Regions from separate parts of the Cytobacillus sp. Bac17 genome, predicted to be linked through region 1. Evidence: riboswitches for the same ligand, from Rfam matches in the RefSeq annotation. Region 1 holds a riboswitch; each other region holds the start of a gene.
The links. Region 1 has a riboswitch for cobalamin ahead of cobJ (precorrin-3B C(17)-methyltransferase). Riboswitches for the same ligand answer to the same signal wherever they lie in the genome.

Region 1 (8,106 bases):
CCGGTTTGGGGCAGCAGCTACAGCATTCCATTCGATGAAATGACACAGCTTCAGGCACCGGTACTAAACGTAGGCCCATTCGGAAAAGACGCTCACAAACGAACCGAACGACTTCACATCAAAAGCGCCTTCGAAGAAGTACCTGCCCTTGTAGAAGGGATGGTCAAAATGCTGGCAAAAAAGCACCTAATGGTTTCAGGCGCAACTAGTTGACAAAATGGCGATTTTGTCCATGCAGGTGGACAATTCGCGCAAGCTTAATGTGCCTGATGCCAATCTAATTAAGGGATGTGATCTAGATGGTAGAGCAAGAGGGTCAGAAGAATCAATTAAACCGGTCGATGAAGCGCCGTCATTTGTTTATGCTTTCGTTGGGTGGAGTAATCGGGACCGGATTGTTTTTAAACGCCGGCTACACGATCAATCAAGCAGGGGCAGGAGGGGCTTTAATCGGGTATTTATTCGGTGGGGTCATTCTGTATCTTGTCATGGTTTGCCTGGGGGAGCTTGCTGTGTACATGCCAGTTACGGGATCGTTCCAGACCTATGCCAGTAAATTCATTAGTCCTTCGGCTGGTTTCTCATTAGGCTGGATGTATTTCATTGGATCAGCAACCACAGCTGGAGTAGAATTTACGGCTGCCGGAATTTTGATGAAACGCTGGTTTCCGGATATCTCCGTATGGGTATGGTGTGCAATATTCATCCTTCTTTTATTCGCACTCAATGCCTTAACAACAAGGGGCTTTGCTGAGGCGGAATATTGGTTTTCCGGCATAAAAGTTGTAGCTGTGATCTTCTTTATTATTATAGGCTTCAGTGCCATCCTGGGCATCATACCACTGGCGGACAGGCCGGCGCCATATATGGAACATTTAGCTCCTAAAGGCCTTTTCCCTGCTGGAATCGCCATCGTGTTTGTAACGATGATGAATGTTATCTTTTCCTATCAGGGATCTGAATTAATCGGGATTGCGGCCGGAGAGAGCGAGGAGCCTCAAAAGAATATTCCTCGTGCGATTCGAAATGTCCTATTTAGAATCATCATTTTTTATATTGCTTCTATTATTATATTATCCGCCATTTTCCCAACAAAAGAGCTCGGAATATTAGAAAGCCCGTTTGTAACCTTAATGGACCTGGCTGGAATTCCATTTGCCCCTGATATCATGAATTTTGTTATCTTAACAGCTATTTTATCTGTAGGAAACTCTTGTATTTATGCTTCGACCCGCTTACTTTGGGCGATGGCTCATGATGGAATGGCACCAAAAGTTTTTGGAAAACTCTCAAAACGGAAGGTGCCGTTCACTGCTCTAGTATTCACCATGATATTTTCACTTTTATCATTACTTACAAGCGTGTTTGCTGCTGAAACCGTGTTTGTATTATTAATGTCCATTGCTGGTATTTCTGTTACCATCTCATGGATGGGAATCGCGCTCTCTCAATTCATGTTCCGGCGTAAATATATAAAAGCAGGCGGAAAGGTAGAGGATCTAAAATACAAAGTCCCATTCTACCCAATCATCCCTCTGATTTGTATTATATTCTGTGTCTCTATTCTAGTATTCCTGGCCTTTGATCCAACTCAGCTGGCAGGACTGCTTATCGGAATAGGATTCCTGCTTGTCAGCTATATATTCTATTACTTCAAAAATCGAAAGACAGATAAAGTTCGTTCCAATAATGAGATTGGTGCGTGAAGGCAATCTTAGACATTTGTAAGTTTCTAAGTATCTAAATGAATTAACCGGATGACCATGATGGCTGTCCGGTTTATTAGAATTATAGAGGGATATTGTAGTTTTCATAATTACCTATTCGAATAAACACTTACTTTCAAACGAGTTGATTTCATAGCACTCATCTGATAATGAGAATTTGCTGTAAAAAGTAAATACCACATGTTCATTTGGCTAAAAAACATGTGGTATAACTTATTCCCATTAAATGCTTGAAATTAATTTGTCAAAAAGATAACAGAAATAACAATTAACCAGAAAATTATTATTGAGAAAACTTGTTGTTAAATACTTGAACAGCAGCCTCTGCAACCTGGATATCATGGGGAACTGTACTGCCGCTGACTCCCACGGCGCCTGCCACTTTTCCATCATTGACCAGAGGGATTCCTCCGCCAAAAACGACAAGGCGTCCATTGTTAGTTGTATTCAAACCATAAAGCTCAGCTGCAGGAACCGTTGCATCGGCTAAGTTTGCAGAAGGCATTTTTAAGGCAACTGACGTCCAGGCTTTATTTTGGGCAATTTCGATGCTGGCTAACCAGGCATCATCCATTCGGTGAACAGCAATTAGATTTCCACCCTCATCCACTACGGAGATAACCATGGAAACCCCAATTCTTTTTGCTTTTTCTTCAGCACCTGCAATAATTTGCTTAGCTAAATCTAATGTGATTTTGCTCATCTTAATGAACCTCCTAATCTTTTATGGTTAGATTACCGGGATCATATTTTTTCAAGCGTTTTGTTCACATACAGAATAATTTTTGCCTCAAAATTTGCTCACACATATTTTTTAGTGAATGCTTCTGACAGACTTTATTAATTAAATATCCCGTGAGGGTCAATAACAAATTTCTTGGAAGCACCCTGATCAAATTCGGTATATGCTGCTGGTGCCTGGTCTAATGAAATCAACGTTGCATTTACAGCTTTGGCGATTTGTGCTTTTTCGTTTAGAATAGCCATCATTAAGTCACGGTGATAGTTCATAACGGGTGTTTGACCAGTCACAAAAGTATGTGCTTTTGCCCAGCCGAGCCCCAAACGGACCTTCAATGTTCCGCTTTTCGCATCATTATCGACCGCTCCCGGATCACCAGTAACATATAGACCTGGTATACCCAGCCGTCCTCCGGCACGTGTTACTTCCATTATCGAGTTTAATACAGCTGCTGGAGCTTCACCTGCTCCAGCACCATGTCCGTGGGCTTCAAAGCCTACACAGTCAATTGCGCAATCCACTTCTGGAATTCCTAAAATTTGTTCAATTTGTTCCCCCAGATTTGGATGTTCTTTTAGGTTAACCGTTTCACAGCCGAAACTTCTGGCTTGGGCAAGTCGCTCGCTATTCAAGTCACCAACGATAACGACAGAGGCACCAAGAAGTTGAGCAGAATGGGCAGCAGCCAAGCCGACTGGTCCAGCTCCAGCAACATATACTGTAGAACCGGGCTTCACGCCAGCGCTTACCGCACCATGATAACCAGTTGGAAAGATATCGGAAAGCATCGTTAAGTCAAGAATTTTCTCCATGGCTTGTTCTTTATCTGGAAATTTCAGTAATTGGAAGTCTGCATAGGGTACCATTACATACTCGGATTGGCCTCCAACCCATCCGCCCATATCTACATAACCATAAGCGGATCCAGGACGATCCGGGTTAACGTTCTCACAAATATGCGTGTTGCGTTCTTTACAACTGCGGCAGCGGCCACAAGCAATATTAAATGGAACGGATACAAGATCTCCTTTTTTGATAAATTCAACATCGCGTCCAACCTCAATGACTTCACCCGTGATCTCATGGCCGAGAACGAGTCCCTCAGGAGCAGTCGTCCGGCCGCGAACCATATGCTGATCGCTTCCGCAAATATTGGTCGTAATGACTTTTAGAATTACCCCATGTTCACACTTACGGCCGACATTTAAAGGATTTACTCCGGGTCCGTCTCTTAGAATCAAATCCGGATAGCTAATATCTTCCACGGCTACCCGTCCTGCACCCCTGTAGATTACTGCTCTGTTTCCTGCCATTCTTGCATCCTCCATTCTATTTAAATAGTGAGTTGGTTATCGTATAGATAGAGTGTTTTTTAGGATGCTCCACCCTAATTTTATAAAAAACCAAAATCTCAATTTTCTCTATCTTGAATATATTCTAAAAAATAATCCTTTTTTATGGAAGAACGCACTTTTTTGTGAGAAGGTTACTAAAAGGATACTTTTAGACTGCAGGGAAGTGGAGGGGATATTATGGATGACTTGCGGAGCGAAGTGAGGAAGAAAATTGAAAATAGAGAATTTAATTGTGAAAAAGAATTGACATTATCCCTTATTAGCGGCAAGTGGAAAATAACGATTATATACTATTTAGGAACTGACGGGACTTTACGATTCAGTGAAATTAAGCGTCTGTTTCCAAAAATCACCCACAAGGTATTGACAACTCAGATTAGAGAATTAGAGGAAGATGGGATAGTTCATCGGAAAGTTTTCCCGGAAGTCCCGCCTAGAGTGGAATATTCATTAACAGAATTAGGGCAAAGCTTAATGCCGGTTATTTTAATGATGTACGATTGGGGGAAAGAAAATATAAAAACATTCATAAAATAGGTTGACAATGTATGGATTTATTTAAGAGATGCTGACTTTGTGACGTCCTATAGAGAGCAGGTATAACGCAGTTTCATATTGTTGAGAGGATAAAAAAGTTATGTTTCAGATTTTCAATATAGCTCCAATACTATGCTTTATTTGAAAGAGGGATATTATGATTCCAGGTTCATGGAGAGCGTTAGGATGGATTGGATTAGCTGAATTATGCGCATTAAGCTTGTGGTTTAGTGCTTCTGTTATAGCCCCTGAACTGATTCAAGTATGGAATCTTAGCTCCAGCTCAGAAGCATGGCTGTCTGCTTCTGTCCCAATTGGCTTTGTAATGGGTGCATTAGTTAGTTCATATTTTGGGATAGCAGATCGTTTTAATCCCCGAAAGGTTCTTGCCGTTTCAGCGTTTCTGGGTGCGCTATTGAATGCCTTGCTTTTATTGGCAGATCAGGCTTTTTTCGGTATTCTGCTTAGGATATTAACCGGTGTATCACTCGCTGGTGTATACCCGACAGCTGTTAAAATTTTATCTCAATGGTTTCCGAAAAAACGCGGGCTTGCAGTTGGTATATTAATAGCCGCCTTAACTCTAGGGTCCTCTTTGCCACATTTTATTGTTATATTCTCTTCTTCTTTAAATTGGCAATTAGTGATTATTTGCAGTTCAATATTGGCTCTCCTGGCAGCTGTAATTGTCAATTGGGTTTTAACAGATGCTCCAGTAACAACGAAAAAATTACCTTTCTCTTTTAAATTAATAAAAAAGGTAGTTTCGAATAAACCAGTAATGCTTGCGAACTACGGTTATTTTGGGCATATGTGGGAATTGTATGCGATGTGGACTTGGATTCCCATCTTTTTGACTGCTAGTTTTACAAGCTATTCTCCAGGGATTCCTCCCTGGTTCATTGCATTGTCCTCTTTTATTATTATCGGAATTGCAGGGGGGATTGGCTGTGTAGCAGGCGGGCTAGTCTCAGATAAAATTGGAAGAGCAAATCTAACGATTATTTCTATGTGTATCAGTGCCATTTGCTGTATCTTGATTGGCTTTACTTTTGGTCAATATATTTGGTTAACTCTACTCCTTTCTATCATTTGGGGAATGTCTGTCATCGCAGATTCTGCCCAGTTTTCTGCCGCAGTTTCAGAAGTTGCAGAAGTTGAGTATGTAGGAACAGCCCTGACTTTTCAAATGTGCATTGGTTTCCTGATCACTATATTTTCTATAAATTTAATCCCAATTATACAGAGGTTAGTTGGCTGGGAGTGGGTCTTTGCCTGTTTAGCGATTGGACCAATTATTGGCATGGTATCTATGGTCCAGTATAAACGGCATGATTTTAATAATGTCAAAGGGACAATCGGTCATTTTAAATAAATTAAACAACATCTATTTGGTCTAACTTTGTGAATTATATCCCAGCAAAAATTAACTCCTGAATAGCAGAAATAAGGTCTTTTTACCAAATCCTATTTCAAAAAGTCAAAGGCATTAACATAGCATTTAAAAAATTAAGAAAAAAATAATATGTCAAAATTGGTCATTATATGTTATATTAGTAAAAAATTAATATATCAATTTGAATAAGTGCTCACTTTGGTGAGGTAAAAGGGAAACCAGTGAAAGTCTGGTACAGCCCCCGCTACTGTAAAAGCTGATGAAATTACAATGCCACTGAGAAATCGGGAAGGTGTAAGAGTAAGAAGAAGCTTAAGTCAGGAAACCTGCTTATTTAAACGACACTTGCTTTTCGGAGGGAGAAGTATAGGCGGGACAATTATGATCAATTGTTTTTGAGTTTCAGTATGCTAATTTTTATACTGTCATTTCATATGCCTGTATTCCTTTGAAAAGGAGTGCAGGCATTTTTTATTTGGCAAGAAGCAATGAATTTTGAGAATTGTCCGGCGCAGGGCGCCTGCTAAGAGCAGCACGGCAGCAGGCAAGGCGCATGTGCTTTTCTTAATTGGAGGTTACCTATGAAGAAGGGAAAAATCTTTGTTGTCGGCTTCGGTCCGGGCGATCGTGAGCATATAACCAAACGGGCTGTGGATGCGCTGCAGCAGAGTGATTGCATTATTGGCTACAAAACTTACGTAGATCTGATCATGCCATTCGTTACAGCAAGTTCCATTGTGAGCACGGGGATGACTGAGGAGGTATCCCGTGCGCAGGATGCAGTGAAAAGAGCGGAAGCCGGCCATATTGTTTCCGTGATATCGAGCGGTGACTCGGGTGTATACGGCATGGCTGGCTTAGTGTATGAAGTGCTGATCGAAATGGGCTGGACGGAAGAAGAAGGAATCGAAGTGGAAATTGTTCCGGGCATCTCTGCGATTAATTCATGTGCGAGTTTACTGGGGGCACCTGTCATGCATGACTCCTGCACCATCAGTCTGAGTGATCATTTAACACCCTGGACTGTGATCGAAAAGCGCATTGAAGCAGCCGGGATGGCGGATTTTGTCATCGCATTATATAACCCGAAAAGCGGCAGAAGGACACGGCAGATTGTCGAGGCACAAAGGATCCTATTAAAATATCGTTCTCCTGATACACCAGTGGGTCTTGTGAAAAGTGCTTACCGCGAGAATCAGAATGTCATTCTGACTACACTGGCGGAAATGCTTGATCACGATATAGGCATGCTGACAACGGTTGTGATCGGGAATTCCTCCACTTTCTTTTATGACAATAAAATCATTACGCCTCGCGGATATCAGAGAAAGTATACGCTCGGTGAAGAGAAGCAAAGCTTAAAGCCGCATCAGCGTTTAAAAAAGGAAGCGGAGCCATGGGCATTAAATCAGGAAACCGGGGAAGCACAGGCCGGCTACGAGCAGATCCAGAGAAGAAAACAAGAAGCCAGCTCAATGGATATGGCTTTAAAGGCTTTATCGATGGCAACGAAATCGGGGATTGACCAAACACATTTGGTGCAGCAGCCAATCGAAGATATTTTTGAATTTGCAGTAACGCCTGGGGTTGCCAATAAATTTATTACACCAGACCAAATGCGCGTATTGGCAGAAGCTGTTGGCGAGAAAGGCACCATGGAATATACACCGGATCACCGATTTTTAATCAAGATTCCAACTGGACGGCCTCAGTCGATTGTGGAAAAACTCGAACAAAATCAACTGACAGTCATGCCAGTGGGCGATGTTCTAAATGTAAAAGCCTGCGATTTTTGCTACGGGGAGAAAGCAGAATCCATTCCATATGCAGAGAAAATTGCAGCTGAACTGGGGGGGTTAAAGCTTCCAAAGGAACTGCATATTGGTTTTAACGGCTGCGGTATGGCCTGTTATCGGGCCGTATTTGATGATATCGGCATAGTTTACCGCAAGAAGAAGTTTGATCTATTTATCGGGGCAAAGCCGGTTGGCCGTACAGCCCATGCTGCCCAGCCGGTGGCAGAGGGAATTGAGCCCGATCAGCTGGTGCCGTTATTAAAGGAGATTATCGAAGAATACAAAGAAAATGCGCATCCAAATGAACGGCTTTTTAAATATTTTAAGCGTGTGAAAAAAATTCAGTATTTTACCTATCAGGATATGAGCTCCAAGATCGAAGTCGAGCCGGCACCATGCGGGGATTAGGGGGATCTTATGATTTTATTTTTAGCAGGCACAAGTGATGCGAGAGCATTAGCTATTCAATTGAAAAATCAAGGTTATCCCTTATTGGCAACCGTTGTCACAGAATCGGCAGCTGACAGTTTGAAGGCTGAAGGCATTGCTTGTA
Region 2 (8,106 bases), on a different contig from region 1:
TGTTACTTATGGATGCAAAACGTGTGAAACAAATTCTTTCATCATCAGCAGATATCGAAGTAAAATACAATGGTGCTTCTGTGTGGATCGACAAGCTGAATGAGGATGGAAGAACAGCTACGGTACATTTGCGCGGTCCACTTGAAGAAAGATCCGAGGTAGAAATTGGAGAACTGACAGAATTGTAAAGATGATCTTAAGCCGCCATGTTGGCGGCTTTTAACTCTATATTTCCTGATTGGACTCAGTTTGTGTACGTTCATTTAAATATTGATTCTCAGCAGAAGCAAAATTTACTGACTGCAGGCTGATATCTTTATCGATCCCATATAAATCTTTGCCCGTGTCTTCTGGATTTTTATGCTTTCTTTCCACATTAGCTGCCTCCTTTAATAAAGTGTTTCCGTTAGTATAAACAGAGATTTTAAATATCATGAAAGGGAAATTGTACATAAAAATCCGTAATTTATTTCATTTTGAGCACAGGCCTTTACATAGGATACCGGGGTATAATATAATAAATATAAAGGAGGCTGATCAAATGGCTTTTGAATTGGAAAATGAGGATTTAATGTCTGAAAGCTGCTGTTCGATCGAATCGGAACGAAAAAGTCATCACTCAGAAAAAGTTAAAAAGAATTTGACAACCCGTTTAAATCGGATTGAAGGTCAAATACGCGGAATAAAAGGACTAATTGACAGAGACGTGTATTGTGACGATATAATAACACAAATTTCTGCAACCCAGTCCGCTTTGAATAGCGTAGCGAAGCTTTTGCTCGAAGGCCATTTGAAAAGCTGTGTAGTTGAAAGAATCCATGAAGGCGATCAAGAAGTGCTTGATGAATTTTTAGTCACTATTCAAAAACTAATGAAAAAATAATTGGGGGTTTAAATATTATGGAAAATGTCACTTTAAAAGTTAGCGGAATGTCATGCGGACATTGTGTAAAAGCGGTAGAAGGCAGTGTCGGCAAACTAAATGGTGTTGATAAAGTAGCAGTTGACCTTGATAATGGCCAGGTGCAGGTTCAATTTGACTCTTCAGCAGTTACACTTGGGCAAATCAAAGAAACAATTGATGATCAAGGCTATGATGTAGAGTAATAGGATCGGGAAAGAACGTGTGGACAAAATACACGTTCTCTTTTTTTAGTAAATAAAATGAGTAATTTGTCTGGATTTATTTGATTGACATATAGGATAGAGGGGTATAGTATATAAATTGTGAGGAACATCGTTTAATAAAGGAGTGGGAGTTATGGTTGATGCAGCCCTTAAAGAGGTTCACCTTCCAGTATCAGGCATGACATGTGCTGCCTGTTCGTCTCGAATTGAGAAAGGCTTAAATAAGCTGGACGGCGTCCAAGAAGCAAGTGTCAATCTTGCTTTAGAAAAAGCAGCAATTAAATATAATCCTGAAGTAACTTCTGTTGAAGCTTTTGAGAAAAAAATTGAGGATTTAGGTTATTCGGTCGTATCTGAGAAAGCAGAGTTCGAATTGCTGGGCATGACTTGCGCTGCTTGCTCTGGAAGGATTGAAAAGGGACTTAATAAGCTTCCAGGCGTCAAACAAGCTGTAGTCAATCTGGCTCTTGAAACGGGCACTGTGGAATATAATCCTGAACAAATCTCCATTCAGGACATGATAAAGAAAGTGGAGAATCTAGGGTATCAGGCGAAAGTGAAAATGGATAAAGACCAGGATATCGAGGGATATCGGGAAAAGGAAATTGAGAAACAAAAAGGCAAGTTTATTTTTTCTTTAATTCTTTCCATCCCTTTATTCTGGTCCATGGTTGGACATTTCGAGTTTACATCGTTTATTTATGTTCCCGATATGTTTATGAATCCGTGGGTACAGCTGGCTCTTGCAGCACCGATACAATTTTTCATAGGAAAGCAATTTTATGTCGGGGCATATAAGGCATTAAAAAATAAGAGCGCCAATATGGATGTGCTGGTTGCACTCGGAACTTCTGCTGCTTTTTTCTATAGCTTATACCAATCAATTTTATCAATTGGCAGCAATGCACATATGGTGGAACTTTATTACGAAACAAGTGCTATCCTTATAACATTAATAATCTTAGGCAAGCTGTTTGAAGCCCGGGCTAAGGGACGTTCTTCTGAAGCAATCAAAAAGCTTATGGGGCTGCAGGCAAAAACAGCAACTGTCTTAAGGGAAGGGGAAGAAATTGAAATTTCCCTTGAAGAAGTCATTGCTGGGGAAATCATATATGTAAAGCCAGGTGAAAAAGTTCCAGTTGATGGTGAGATTATCGAAGGACAGTCTGCTTTAGATGAATCCATGCTGACAGGGGAAAGTGTACCTGTTGATAAAACAGCAGGAGATACAGTTATTGGGTCCACCATTAATAAAAATGGCTTCCTGAAAATTAAAGCCACTAAAGTCGGCAAAGATACAGCATTGTCACAGATTATTAAAGTGGTTGAAGAAGCGCAAGGTTCAAAAGCCCCTATACAGCGAATGGCAGACAGAATCTCTGGGATATTCGTTCCCATTGTAGTGGCCATAGCAGTGGTTACATTCCTGGTGTGGTATATATGGGTAAGTCCTGGAAATTTTGCAGAAGCACTCGAAAAATTGATTGCTGTCCTGGTAATTGCATGTCCATGTGCTCTAGGTCTGGCGACGCCAACCTCTATAATGGCCGGCTCAGGCCGGGCAGCGGAATATGGGGTTCTCTTCAAAGGCGGAGAGCACTTGGAGCTCACGCATGAAATCACTGCAGTCGTTCTTGATAAAACTGGAACAGTTACACATGGCAAACCGGTATTAACAGATGTGATTATAGAACACAATGTTGAAGAAAAAACATTTCTCCAGCTTGTAGGGTCAGCGGAGAAACAGTCTGAGCATCCATTGGCTGAAGCGATAGTAAAGGGAATAAAGGATAAAGGAATCATGCTATTTAATCCAGTTGAATTTGAAGCTATTCCGGGGTATGGAATAAAAGCGAGAGTGGATGGAAAAGATCTCCTGATAGGTACAAGAAGATTAATGGACAAATACGACGTTAATGTCCAGTCAGCCAAACTTGATATGGAAACACTGGAGGAAACTGGAAAAACGGCAATGCTTGTCGCGGTTGATGGCAAATATGCAGGTATCGTGGCAGTTGCGGATACAATAAAGGAAACATCCAGAGATGCAATCAAACGCTTAAGGAAACTGGGCATTGAAGTCATTATGATTACGGGAGATAACAAACGTACGGCTCAGGCAATAGCTGATGAAGTGGGCATAGACTCTGCAATTGCAGAGGTTCTACCTGAAGGCAAGGCAGAAGAAGTAAAAAAACTTCAGAACCAGGGAAAAATAGTAGCTATGGTCGGCGATGGCATAAACGATGCACCTGCACTTGCTGTAGCTGATATTGGTATGGCGATCGGAACCGGTACAGACGTTGCGATGGAAGCAGCTGATATTACGCTAATGAGAGGTGATTTAAATAGTATTGCAGACGCCATCCTAATGAGCAAAAAAACCATTAGGAATATAAAACAAAATCTTTTCTGGGCATTTGCATACAATACCCTTGGCATCCCAGTAGCTGCAATAGGGTTCCTTGCACCTTGGCTTGCCGGCGCCGCAATGGCGTTCAGCTCCGTATCTGTCGTTTTAAACGCACTTCGTTTACAAAGAGTAAAAATAAAGTGAAACTTCAATCAGCGGGAATTCTTTTTCTCTGCTGATTGTTAGTTGAACAAATCGGGCCTCAATGGGCAGTTGACCCACTCATCCTCCATGGACTCCTCTGAGCCCTGTAGTGGGGTCATACTGTCCGTTAGACTGCGATAAATGAAAAAACGTTTAATTAAAAGGAGCAGATAAAATGAAAAAATGGGCAGGTGCAGCGATTGCGTATCTCGTTCTTGTAATGGCAGGGTATGCTGTATATGATTCATTTTGGGCTACCCCTGAGCCGGTATCTCATGATATTGAAATGGAAAATCATGAGTGAGAAATAAAGAACAGAGGGAATATCCCCCCTGTTCTTTTTCGTCCATTAACGATTAAAAATTTGTAATCTATTTCTCTATATGATAGAATCATCTACAATATATAGTATATATTAAAAAGAATAAAAACTACATATAGATCGTGATTGGTGTCCTATGAGGACTTAATAGGGAATTCGGTGTAAAACCGAAGCTGTCCCCGCAACTGTAAGTGCAGACGAAAAGAGCATGCCACTGTACAAAACGCTTTATGGCGTTTGTATGGGAAGGGCTTTAAGTAGAGTGAAGCACAAGCCAGGAGACCTGCCAGGGCGATCGAAAGTTTCATATCTTCGGGGATTGAGATGATGAAACGATCGCGTAATGGCCGTTTATTCATCTGCTTCCAGCTATTATACTATCGTTTGATCCGCTCATTTTCCGGGCGGATTTTTATTTTGCCTTTAGGAGGAAGTAAGATGGTCCAAACCATACAACCGATAGAAATTTTAGAAGAACTTAAGACAGAATTTCCACAGCTCGGCATAGAGCACCTATTAAAAAGGTATGAAGAAATGAGCCAGCTGGGAGCGGAAGCAATGTATGACCAGTTTATACTGGATTGTTTATCTTTTATCAGTATTGATGAGCCTAATTGGACTTTTGCCGCGTCACGTCTGCTTCTTAAGAAGCTCTATACTGAGTCAGGAAAAAATAGAGAATGCCAGCCGGATGATTGCTACAAACATTTTTATACGTTAATTGAACGGCTGACGGCTTTAGGAATTTATGACCAGGATTTATTAGATGTGTATTCAAAGGATGAGATAAATGAACTTGCCCAATTCATAAAGAAAGAAAATGACCGCTTATTTACATATTTGGGGTTGAAAATGCTGGCTGACCGATATCTTGCCAGGGACAAACAGAAAAATCTTTATGAGCTTCCACAGGAACGGTTCATGATCATCAGCATGGTGCTGATGAAAAGGGAGCCGAAGGGTAAGCGGCTTGAACTCATTAAAGAAGCTTACTGGGCAATGAGTGGTTTGTATATGACTGTTGCCACGCCAACACTCGCTAATGCAGGGAAAAACTGGGGACAGCTTTCAAGCTGTTTCATTGAGACCGTTGATGACAGTCTTGATTCTATATATGACAGCAATACCGATATTGCATCACTGTCTAAAAATGGCGGGGGAATCGGAGTATATTTAGGGAAGATCCGCAGCAGAGGAAGTGATATTAAAGGATTTAAGGGTGCATCTTCAGGTGTGATTCCCTGGATGAAGCAGCTGAATAACACAGCAGTCAGTGTTGATCAGCTTGGACAGAGGCAGGGTGCTATAAGCGTCTATCTGGATGTCTGGCATAAAGATATCTTCTCGTTTCTTGATGCAAAGCTTAATAATGGAGATGAACGGCAGCGGACACATGATTTATTCACAGGTGTCTGCATTCCGGATTTGTTTATGGAAAAAGTGGAAAGCCGGGGATATTGGTATTTATTTGATCCCCATGAAGTCCGCAAGGTAATGGGCTTTTCACTGGAGGATTTTTATGATGAAGGTGAAGGCGAAGGTTCATTCCGCCAGAAATATAAAGAGTGTATAGATAACCCGAATCTATCAAGGGAAAAAGTGCCTGCCATCGATATAATGAAATCCATCATGAGAAGCCAGCTTGAAACAGGGACACCATTTATGTTTTACCGGGATGAAGTAAATCGGAAAAATGCCAATTCACATTGCGGAATGATTTATTGTACAAACCTGTGCACTGAGATTGTACAAAACCAAAGTGTTACAAAGAGGGTTGAAGAATATACAAGGGATGGGAGAATTATTATCGAAAAACATCCAGGAGACTTCGTTGTCTGCAATCTTTCATCCATCAATCTTGCAAGGGCCATAAGTGAGGGAGTACTTGAAAGGCTTGTGCCAATTCAGGTGCGAATGCTTGATAATGTCATTGATATTAATAGTATTCCGGTGCCTCAGGGCCAGATCACAAACCAGAAGTACCGTGCGATTGGACTGGGGACTTTTGGATGGCACCACCTTCTTGCACTGAAAAAAATCACATGGGAAAGCGAAGAAGCAGAAAAATTCGCTGACATTCTATATGAGCAAATTGCTTTTTTAGCGATAAAAAGTTCTATGGATCTGGCTAAAGAAAAAGGAAGCTATTCAGCCTTTAAAGGTTCTGATTGGGAAACGGGTGCTTACTTTGAAAAGAGGGGATATCTGGAGGCAGAGTCAGACATGGACTGGGCTGCATTGAGCAAAGAGGTAAGTGAAAACGGTGTTCGAAATGCCTATTTGCTGGCGGTTGCACCTAATGCATCAACTGCTTTAATTGCAGGAAGCACTCCAAGTATTGATCCTATATTCAACAAGCAGTACTCCGAAGAGAAAAAGGATTATCGGATCCCTGTGACAGCTCCCGATATTAACAGTGAGACCATTTGGTATTACAAATCTGCCTATCATATTAACCAGGAGTGGAGCATCAGGCAGAATGCAAACAGACAAAAACATATAGATCAAGCTATTTCATTTAATTTCTATATACCGAACCATATTAAAGCAATCGATCTTTTAAATCTGCATCTTTCAGCATGGAAGAAAAAATTAAAAACAACGTATTATATCCGATCAACTTCATCTGAGATTGAAGACTGTGAATCTTGCTCAAGCTAAAGGAGGACGTTATGAATACTCTAGAAAAACGGCCAATTATTAATCAATCGGCGCCAAACAAATCAACATCAATCATCAATGGGGAATGCTCCAATATGCTTAATTGGGATGATGTACGCTTCTCCTGGGCCTATCCAAAGTATAAAAAAATGCTCGCTAACTTTTGGACGCCTTTTGAAATAAACATGTCACAGGACATTAAGCAATTTCCGGAATTAAGGAAAAGTGAACAAGAGGCATTTTTGAAAATTATTGGCCTGCTTGCATTGCTCGACAGTATCCAGACGGATTATGCCGGAAAAGTTGCTGATTATATTACCGACTCAAGCATATCGGCACTCATGATCATACTTGCACAGCAGGAGGTGATTCATAATCACTCATATTCGTATGTTCTATCAAGCCTTGTTCCCAAACAAAAACAGGATGAGGTTTTTGAATTCTGGCGTACAGAACCTATATTAGCTGAAAGAAATGAATTTGTTGTGAACGGATATAAAGATTTTGCTGAGAATCCAAGTGCAGAGAACCTGCTGAAATCTATTGTGTTTGATGTCGTTCTGGAGGGGCTTTTCTTTTATTCAGGCTTTGCATTCTTTTATCACCTGGCCAGAAATCAGAAAATGGTAGCCACCTCAACAATGATTAATTACATCAACCGGGATGAACAAATTCATGTAGATTTGTTTGTTAAAATTTTTAAAGAAATTCTGCAGGAAAATCCGGAACTTAATACTAATGAATTAAGTAAATTCGTCCAGGAGACTTTTAAAAGAGCTGCTGAACTGGAGATTGAATGGGCCCGCGATGTGATCGGCAGCAAAACAGAAGGCATCCTGCTGTCTGACGTTGAAGCTTATATCAAATTTTATGCCAATATCCGCTGCAATCAGCTGGGATATGAACGGCCGTTTGAAGGCTACCGGACCAATCCGCTCCGCTGGATAGTAGCTTATGAGCAGGTTGACCATGGGAAGTCCGATTTCTTTGAACAAAAATCGCGGCAATATACAAAAGTTCAAATTGATAATGGCTTTGATGAATTATAAACCTTATCCGGATATAAAAAAAAAGATTCTGCTGTTGCGCAGAATCTTTTTTTTCATGAGAATACTGGTTCCCCAGATACAAAATCAATCTCAAAACCCAGATCCTTCAGCATTTGGTGATCCGCTGTGCTTTCCTGACCTGCTGTGGTTAAGTAATCTCCTACGAAAATAGAATTAGCAGGATAAAGCCCGAGCGGCTGAAGGCTCCTAAGATTCACCTCTCTGCCTCCGGATATTCTGATTTCCTTTGATGGATTGATAAAACGCATCAGGCAAAGCACCTTCAGACAATAGCGGGGATTCAAATCATCTGTCCCTTCTAATGGCGTCCCATCAATTGCATGCAAAAAGTTAACCGGGATTGAGTCGGCATCCAGGGCTTTTAGGCT
Region 3 (8,106 bases), on a different contig from region 1:
AAAAAGTCCGTGCCTGCAGTCTTTGCCTGATATTTCAGATGGTGGTCAGCGATGATTTTGCTGAGGGCAATGATAAGGAATACCTTAACAAACTCTGAGGGCTGCACAGAACCAAGTCCAGGAATGATATACCACAATGTAGCCCCTTTGCGCTCTGGTGCAATGCTTTCCGGTGCAATGAATAACCCGACAAGCAATAGGATGCCTAAACCGTACAGCAGCCAAGTAAGCCTTCTGATTTGCTCGCTGTCAAAATACATGACAATTGCCACAATGATAGCTCCGACAACATAATTTTTTATTTGTGAGACGACAAAATTCCCTTCATATTGATTGGAGGATTGTCCGCTGTAAATAGCGATGCAGCTGATGAGGAAAAATAGCAGCAGCAGAAAGCATAACGTCCAATCGAACCGGTCTGAGAATCTATTATTCTTGTTCATTTGTATACACCTGGTTTCTGTACCTTTTTACATTTTTATCCTAACAAAGAAAAATAAACCTTACAATGGAGAACAGAATACATTTTTCTCTGCATGTAGTTAGACGAATGAATCAGCATGATGGTTTCCTGTATTTCCAAAAAACCGGGCAGGCTGCAATTTAAAATTTTTTCTCATCGGCAAAGATATTTTCAGTTATTTTTGCTACAATAAGAGAATAAAATACTGGATGTTTAACAGGCAGTTTCAAAAAGAAGCTGTCTTTTTACTAATTTGTGAAGGCGCTTGCGCTATTCTTATCTGTCTAGCTCAGTGCTTTTCTTTGAAAACACCACTTTGGGTAACGGTTCGGAGGTTTCGTCATTGAAAAGAAGGAATCATGCTATTCGTGATCTCATCTACATCCATCTTAATGAACAGGATCAGTATGTGATGACTTATGGAATTGAGTTTGCAGAGTTTGCCCAAACTCATTCCGATTCTATTAACAATCTGCTGTTGTTAAAGCATCGTTTTGAACATGGGGACTTTAATACCCACACGATGTTCGATTATGTGTCAAGGGACAAGCTGGGCAGGCTGGTTGAGGATGATGTATATGGCTATGGCGATTTTTGCTGGATTGATTTCGAGGAAGAGGAAGCGGTGAATGAGCTTCCCGGCCAGACAATTGCTGAGCTTCTTTATCTCGGCCATGTCAAGGAACATCTTAAGCCGCCTTTTTACAATTATCTGAGCAATCGCTATGTGTACCTGGCCCATGATGATGGCTGGTTTAACCGTACATATTATCGCGATCTGAACGATTTTTACCGCATGCTTGGGGAAGTAATCCCCGGTAAAATGGGACAGATGAAAGTCGAAAAAACGCTCCTTGGCATAAAAAAGAAAAAGACGTATCCTCCTATCACCAGAGATGTCCTGCTTTCCTTAAAGTCTCTTATGAAAGAGGGAGCGGTACTTTCCATTAAGGATATCGAACAGAATCGGGTCCGGATAGAAATTCCTATTTGGATTATTGGCGACTTTGCGAATATGGATGATATGTATGACGAGTATGAGGCCATTGTGAAAGAGCCATGTGAGGCGAAGATTGTGTTTGATAAGAAAACAAGGGAATGGAAAATATACTCGCGCTAGAATTCTGAACTTTTTTACAACATTCAGCAAAATTCTCTTACTTTTTCTGCGTGATGGTGTATAATCGGAGATAGAAAATTTTATATCAGCATAGAACAGGTGTCTTCTCAAAAGGGTTTTAAAACAGGCTCTTTTGAAGACTTAATAGGGAAGCTGGTGAAATTCCAGCGCGGTCCCGCCACTGTAAATGGAAGCTGTCTGTAAATCCACTGTACAGGAATGTATGGGAAGGAGCAGAACGCATTGACCATGAGCCAGGAGACCTGCCTGATTCTTAAGCACCCATAAACCTACGAGGATAGGGAGGTGTTTGGTCCGGCCATCCTTTCTGCACTAATTGATAAATGACCATGCCAACATCTCCTCGCCGTCCGAGGGGATGTTTTTTATTTGGTTGTTTCTAAAAGTCTATGGGTGGCTAACTTAGTTTCTGCCACTGAGTTGATTGCAGCGGAAATCAACGCGCTAGGTTTGTAAGCTAAAAAATATTATGAGAACCAGCCTTTTATTTTTTTAAGATGGTGTTAGACACCACCCGAATTTTGTCGAAAGTTCTAGGAGGATTGCTGAGTATGAGAAAGTTTTATGCATTTTTATTAACGATGCTTCTGGCTGCAGGAGTGCTAGCAGGCTGCGGCGAGAGTGCTGAACAGCCTAAAGAAGAGAAAAAGGTTGAGGAAGGGCAGAATACTGGCGGGGAAGAGGCTGCTTTTCCTGTTACGATAAAGGATGCTCTTGATAATGAAATCGTCATCGAATCCAAGCCCGAAAGAATCGTTTCCATGATTCCAAGCAACACCGAAATTGTTTTTGAATTGGGGCTTGGCGAAGAAGTTGTCGGAGTCTCCGATTTTGATAACTACCCGCCCGAAGCCACAGAAAAAGAAAAGATTGGCGGCATGGAATTTAATGTCGAGAAAATTATTTCTTTAAAACCGGATCTTGTCCTTGCTCACGCGTCAAGCGCACATAATTCCGAAGCTGGCCTTCAGCAATTAAGGGATGCAGGTGTGACCGTCCTTGTTGTCAATGATGCAAAGAGCTTTGATCAGGTTTTTGAATCCATTGAAATGGTTGGAACCGCAGCGGGAGAGAAGGATAAAGCAGAGCAGCTTGTTTCAGATATGAAGAGCAAGCTCGAGGAAATCAAAACAAAAGCTCAGGGCATAAAAGAAGAAGACCGCAAATCGGTTTTCGTGGAAGTTTCACCTGCTCCTGAAATCTATACAGCAGGTACAAAAACATTTATGGATGAAATGCTAAGTGCCATCAATGCAGAAAATATCATTTCCGAAGAAGGATGGCCGAAAATGGATCCGGAAGCGATTATCGAACGGAATCCGGATGTAATCATCACAACTCATGGCTATTACACTGAGGATGCTGCTGGCAATGTAATGAAAAGGGATGGCTGGCAGGATATAACCGCAGTAAAAAATAAGCATGTTGCCGATGTTGATTCCGATATGGTAACCCGCTCTGGCCCTCGTATTATTGAAGGAGTCGAGGAACTTGCAAAAGCAGTATATCCGGACGTATTTAAATAATAAATTTTTAGCTTATCTAACAGCAGCGGCTTTCCTGCTTTTAGCCATGCTGATGGGGATTTCAATTGGAACAGTGTCTGTTCACCCCATGACGATTATCAGAGTAATAAGCGCTGAGCTATTTCCTTTTATTTCATTGGGAAACACGGATGCTATGCATTCAAATATCATTATGAATATTCGCCTGCCGCGCGTTTTGCTGGCTGGCTTAGTAGGGGCGTCTCTTGCAATTGCGGGAGCCGCCTTTCAAGGTTTATTAAGAAATCCGCTGGCAGATCCATATACAATTGGGGTTTCATCCGGGGCTTCACTAGGTGCTGTTTTAACATTATTCTTAGGATTATCCATTCCGTTTGCAGGAATGTTTACGCTGCCGTTATTCAGCATTTTATTTTCCTTTTTAACCATTTTTGCCGTTTTGCTGTTTGCCAGAAAAATTGAAAGATCCATGAAAGTGGAAACGATTATTTTAACAGGCATTATCTTCAGTTCTTTTCTTGGCGCTCTGATTTCTCTGATGATTGCCCTGACTGGAGAGGAGCTTAGACAGATTATTGGCTGGCTTCTTGGCAGTGTATCCATGAGAGGGTGGGCGTATATTAAAATTATCATTCCGTTTTTTGTACTGGGTGCCATCCTTCTTTTAGTGAACAGCAAAGAGCTTAATGCCATGAGCTTCGGAGAAGAAAAGGCCCAGCATATAGGGGTGGACGTTCAGAAGAGAAAGATGATGGTCCTGATAGCTGGCTCTATCTTGACTGGTGCGGCTGTAGCTGTATCTGGAACGATAGGATTTGTCGGTCTTGTGATCCCTCATCTGACCAGGCTGTTATGGGGACCGGATCATAGGCACCTATTGCCGCTATCTATTCTGATGGGTGCAGGCTTTCTTATTATTGCCGATCTGGTTTCACGGACGATCATTGCACCTACCGAACTTCCAATCGGTGTGATTACAGCGATAATCGGTGCACCTGCGTTTGCTATTATTTTAATTAAAAGAAAGAATAAACTTTGAACTTCGATAACTGTCCGGCACAAGCGTCCACCCATTCAAGGAGGAAGGATTCCCTGGATTTTCTTTGCAGGAACAAGTGGTTTTTGCCTGTTCCGAAGGCATATCTTAGTTCAGAAAGAAGTGGTTAATCATGCTAAGCGTTCAGCAAGTTACTGGCGGATATGCCGGTGCACCGGTTGTGAAAAATATCAGCTTTGAAGTGGAGAAAGGGGAGCTCTTCGGAATACTGGGTCCGAACGGAAGCGGGAAAACCACGATACTGAAGATGCTGAGCGGCATTCTGCCTCATAAGTCAGGAGATATATTGATCAAAGGAAAGAACCTTTCACAGTATACACCGAAAGAGCTTGCAAAAATTATTGCTGTTCTGCCTCAGCACTCCTCTCAGGCTTTTTCCTATACGGTAAAGGAAACTGTTTCCCTCGGCAGATATGCCCATCAAAAGGGGTGGTTCCAGAGCTGGTCGGGCAAAGATGAAGAAGCGGTCAATCGAGTCATGGAGCAGACAGGCATTTCCCATTTTCAGGATTATGATATTCAGCAATTATCCGGCGGCGAAAGACAAAGGGTGTTTTTAGCCCAGGCCCTTGCCCAGGAGCCGGAAATATTATTGCTGGATGAACCGACTAACCATCTGGACTTGTCCTATCAAAAAGAATTGCTTGATCTCCTTTCTGTATGGTCAAAAGACTGCGGGCTGACGGTCATTTCCATTTTTCATGATTTGAATTTGGCCGGCCTGTACTGTGACCGCCTTCTGCTGCTTGAGAATGGTGAAGTCAATATTAACCACGTTCCCAATGAGGTTTTAAAAGAAGGCAGAATACGTGAGGTCTATAGGACGAAGATTGAGAAGCTGCCGCATCCAAGAGTCCCGGCCCCTCAGATGGTTTTGGTGCCCAAACGCTCTCAGGCAGAAAGCCAATCAGTGAACCGAATTGATCGATCCTATCTTGAGGTAAAGGAAGACTTACTTGTCCTTCGCTCCCCATTTCCGCTGAAAACCATGTCATCAGGTGTAACAGGATCGGGAACCGGCTGGAATCGCATATTTCTAAACCGGCATGTGAGCAAGAATTATGATTGCAGTGATCATAGAGCGGAGATGGCGGATTTTGTCCGGGAGATCGGCTTAGAACCCGGGGAAACCGTGGGGATGATGACCGCTGTATATGTTAAAGATCATAGCAGTAAATTTTATGAAGATGGAACCTTTTCTGTGTATGTGGTCGTGACAGCAGGTGTCGGCAATGCTGTTGATGCCTCGAAAAGTGAAGCCCATTCTTATCATCTGACTCCGGGTACAATCAATACATGGGTTTTCGTTAATGGCAATCTGACAGAGGAAGCCTTTATTCAATGCATTATGACTGCAACCGAGGCAAAGACAAGAGCCTTATATGATCAGAAGGTAAAGGATGCAGTCACAGGGACGATAGCGACCGGAACATCGACAGACAGTATTATGATTGCGGCCACGCAGCAGGGAGAATACCTGGAGTATGCGGGCACCATTACACCTCTTGGCAAAATAATCGGAAAAGGTGTCTACGAATGTACTGTTGAGGCAATAAAAAAATCGCAAAGAAGGATAAAGGGATGATTTTAAATCACCTGATCGCTCTAACCTTTGCCTGCATAATAGATAAGCTGATAGGAGACCCGCCAAACTGGCCGCATCCGGTCAGATGGATGGGTGCCCTGATACATAAACTTGAACAAGTTCTTAATAAAGGCCGCTATAGAAAATTAAAAGGGATCATCATGCTATTTATAGTCCTGCTGGCAGCAGGAGGTATAACTTATTTAATCATAGAGCTTTTCTATGAAATTCACCCGGTTGCCGGCATTCTGGCAGAGGGCATTCTTATCTTTACAGCCATTGCGCAAAAGAGTTTAAAAGATGCAGCACTGGAGGTCTATGAGCCTCTGGCAGAAGGAGATATGGAAGAAGCAAGATTAAAGCTTTCATACATTGTCGGCAGGGATACAGATCGATTGGATGAACCAGGCATTGTCAGGGCTGCCGTGGAGACAGTGGCTGAAAACACCAGTGATGGCATTACAGCTCCATTATTTTGGGCCATGATTGGCGGTGCTCCAATGGCCCTTATCTACAGGGCCATTAATACTTGCGATTCCATGGTTGGCCATAGAAATGAAAGGTATATAGATTTTGGGTGGGCATCTGCCAAAGTGGATGATATCGCAAACTGGATCCCGAGCCGGCTGACATCGGTTTGCATCATGCTCACACAAAAGCCGGAGCATTCTCCATATGAGGAAGCATGGGGGATCCTTTTAAGAGATGCACCAAAGCACCCGAGCCCAAATAGCGGCTGGGGCGAAGCAGCTGTTGCAGCCCTCCTGGGGGTTCAACTGGGAGGAATCAATTTTTATAAGGGTGTAATTTCTAACCGAGCCACGATGGGAAAGCCAATGGTGCTGCTTGAAAAAGAACATATCATAAAAAGCATTTCGATCATGAACAAGACGGTTTTCTTATTCTTGCTTTTATTATGGACAGGAGGGGTGTTCCTTGATTTGGCCTTCACATGGATCTAACCCGCAATATTTATATGAAGCAATTGATAAGCCAATGCCTGAGGAGCGAATTGATTTCAGTGCCAATATCAATCCACTTGGTCCTCCCCGCGAGTTAAAAGAAGGATGGGGCAGTCTATTCCAATTTATTAGCGATTATCCGGATCCCCAATCTTCTCTATTAAAAAGCAAATTGGCGGCTGCAGAGGGAATAAAAGAAACACAGATTCTGGTGGGAAATGGAGGCGCCGAGCTAATCACCCTGATTGGCCGGATGATAGCCGGAAAAAGGGTGCTGATTATTCAGCCGGCCTTTTCGGAATATGAAGAGGCCTGCCAGGTTAATCATTGTACAGTCTCCTATCATCAGCTGGAGCCTGGCGACTGGGATCTCAATATGGAAGCGCTATCTGAAAGGCTGAAAGCCGCTGATGTTGTTTTCTTCTGCAACCCAAATAACCCGACAGGTATTTTTTACCCATCTTCCATTGTAAAGGAATTAATTGAGAAGTGTCATACCCATAGCTGCCTGCTTATTATGGATGAAGCTTTTTATGACTTTGCCTGCGACTATCAATCAATCGTTCCTTTCATAGAAAAGGATTCGAATGTTGTGGTGCTGCGCTCCATGACAAAGATGTTTTCGATACCGGGCCTGCGCCTTGGATACATGCTGGCAAGTGAGAGGTTAATTGAAGAAGCAGCTTCTCTAAAGCCGCACTGGAGTGTAAATGCCCTCGCTTTAAAAGCAGGGGAATGGTGTCTGGACAGCAAAGAGCATGTCAGGCTGACAAAGAATTTAATCCGGCAGGAGAGAGATAGGCTGGTTCAATTTTATCAGCAATTGGATTTTGAGGTTTCTCCTTCTTCAGTTAATTTCTATTTGTTGAGAGATCCGAGACTTGATGTGCAGCTGCCTCTTTTTCGATTTTTGCTTGAGAAAGGAATTATCCCGAGGCACACAATGAATTTCCCAGGTCTGGAAGGGAGATGGCTGCGCTTTGCGATTAAAGGGCCGAAGGACAACGATGTGCTGATGGAGGCGATGCGGCAATGGCGGAAGGATCGCTGATTTTTATCTCCGGTGGAGTGCGGAGCGGAAAAAGCTCCTTTGCAGAGAGGACTGCTGCCGGGCTGGCAATAATGACGGAAGGAAAGCTTCAGTATATTGCTGCAGGAAAAGCGTACGATTCCGAGATGAAGGTACGGATTCAGAGGCACCAGGATGACCGAGAAAAGAGCGGTTTGAGCTGGACAACCTGGGAGAAGCCTTCCGCACTTGAAGAGATCTCGGGAAACTTTAACAATCAGGACATTATTCTTTTCGATTGCTTGACCACTCTCTTGAATAATGAACTTTTTAGAGCGGAAGATGTTTGGCGGAACAGAGAATTCCAGGAAAGTCTATCATCTG

Region 2: another riboswitch for cobalamin. It lies ahead of NR125_RS10900 (ribonucleoside-diphosphate reductase subunit alpha); the one in region 1 lies ahead of cobJ (precorrin-3B C(17)-methyltransferase).
Region 3: another riboswitch for cobalamin. It lies ahead of NR125_RS21135 (ABC transporter substrate-binding protein); the one in region 1 lies ahead of cobJ (precorrin-3B C(17)-methyltransferase).

Annotation. Positions count from the first base shown of each region.
Region 1 covers NZ_JALJRC010000013.1:62,219-70,324, reverse strand. Annotated here, with positions in the region: gene NR125_RS16110 (M20 family metallopeptidase) at 1-213, shown strand, start outside; gene NR125_RS16105 (amino acid permease) at 300-1,706, shown strand; gene NR125_RS16100 (GlcG/HbpS family heme-binding protein) at 2,011-2,430, opposite strand; gene fdhA (formaldehyde dehydrogenase, glutathione-independent) at 2,568-3,782, opposite strand; gene NR125_RS16090 (winged helix-turn-helix transcriptional regulator) at 4,002-4,361, shown strand; gene NR125_RS16085 (MFS transporter) at 4,519-5,736, shown strand; cobalamin riboswitch at 5,928-6,105, shown strand; gene cobJ (precorrin-3B C(17)-methyltransferase) at 6,339-7,961, shown strand; gene cobK (precorrin-6A reductase) at 7,971-8,106, shown strand, end outside.
Region 2 covers NZ_JALJRC010000006.1:181,088-189,193, reverse strand. Annotated here, with positions in the region: gene NR125_RS10930 (H-type small acid-soluble spore protein) at 9-188, shown strand; gene NR125_RS10925 (hypothetical protein) at 226-375, opposite strand; gene NR125_RS10920 (metal-sensitive transcriptional regulator) at 542-883, shown strand; gene copZ (copper chaperone CopZ) at 901-1,107, shown strand; gene NR125_RS10910 (heavy metal translocating P-type ATPase) at 1,262-3,685, shown strand; gene NR125_RS10905 (hypothetical protein) at 3,861-3,989, shown strand; cobalamin riboswitch at 4,118-4,311, shown strand; gene NR125_RS10900 (ribonucleoside-diphosphate reductase subunit alpha) at 4,446-6,668, shown strand; gene NR125_RS10895 (ribonucleotide-diphosphate reductase subunit beta) at 6,680-7,717, shown strand; gene bioB (biotin synthase BioB) at 7,771-8,106, opposite strand, start outside.
Region 3 covers NZ_JALJRC010000022.1:34,030-42,135, reverse strand. Annotated here, with positions in the region: gene NR125_RS21145 (FtsW/RodA/SpoVE family cell cycle protein) at 1-443, opposite strand, end outside; gene NR125_RS21140 (hypothetical protein) at 807-1,583, shown strand; cobalamin riboswitch at 1,664-1,868, shown strand; gene NR125_RS21135 (ABC transporter substrate-binding protein) at 2,156-3,130, shown strand; gene NR125_RS21130 (FecCD family ABC transporter permease) at 3,096-4,148, shown strand; gene NR125_RS21125 (adenosylcobinamide amidohydrolase) at 4,279-5,751, shown strand; gene cbiB (adenosylcobinamide-phosphate synthase CbiB) at 5,748-6,713, shown strand; gene cobD (threonine-phosphate decarboxylase CobD) at 6,688-7,764, shown strand; gene NR125_RS21110 (bifunctional adenosylcobinamide kinase/adenosylcobinamide-phosphate guanylyltransferase) at 7,746-8,106, shown strand, end outside.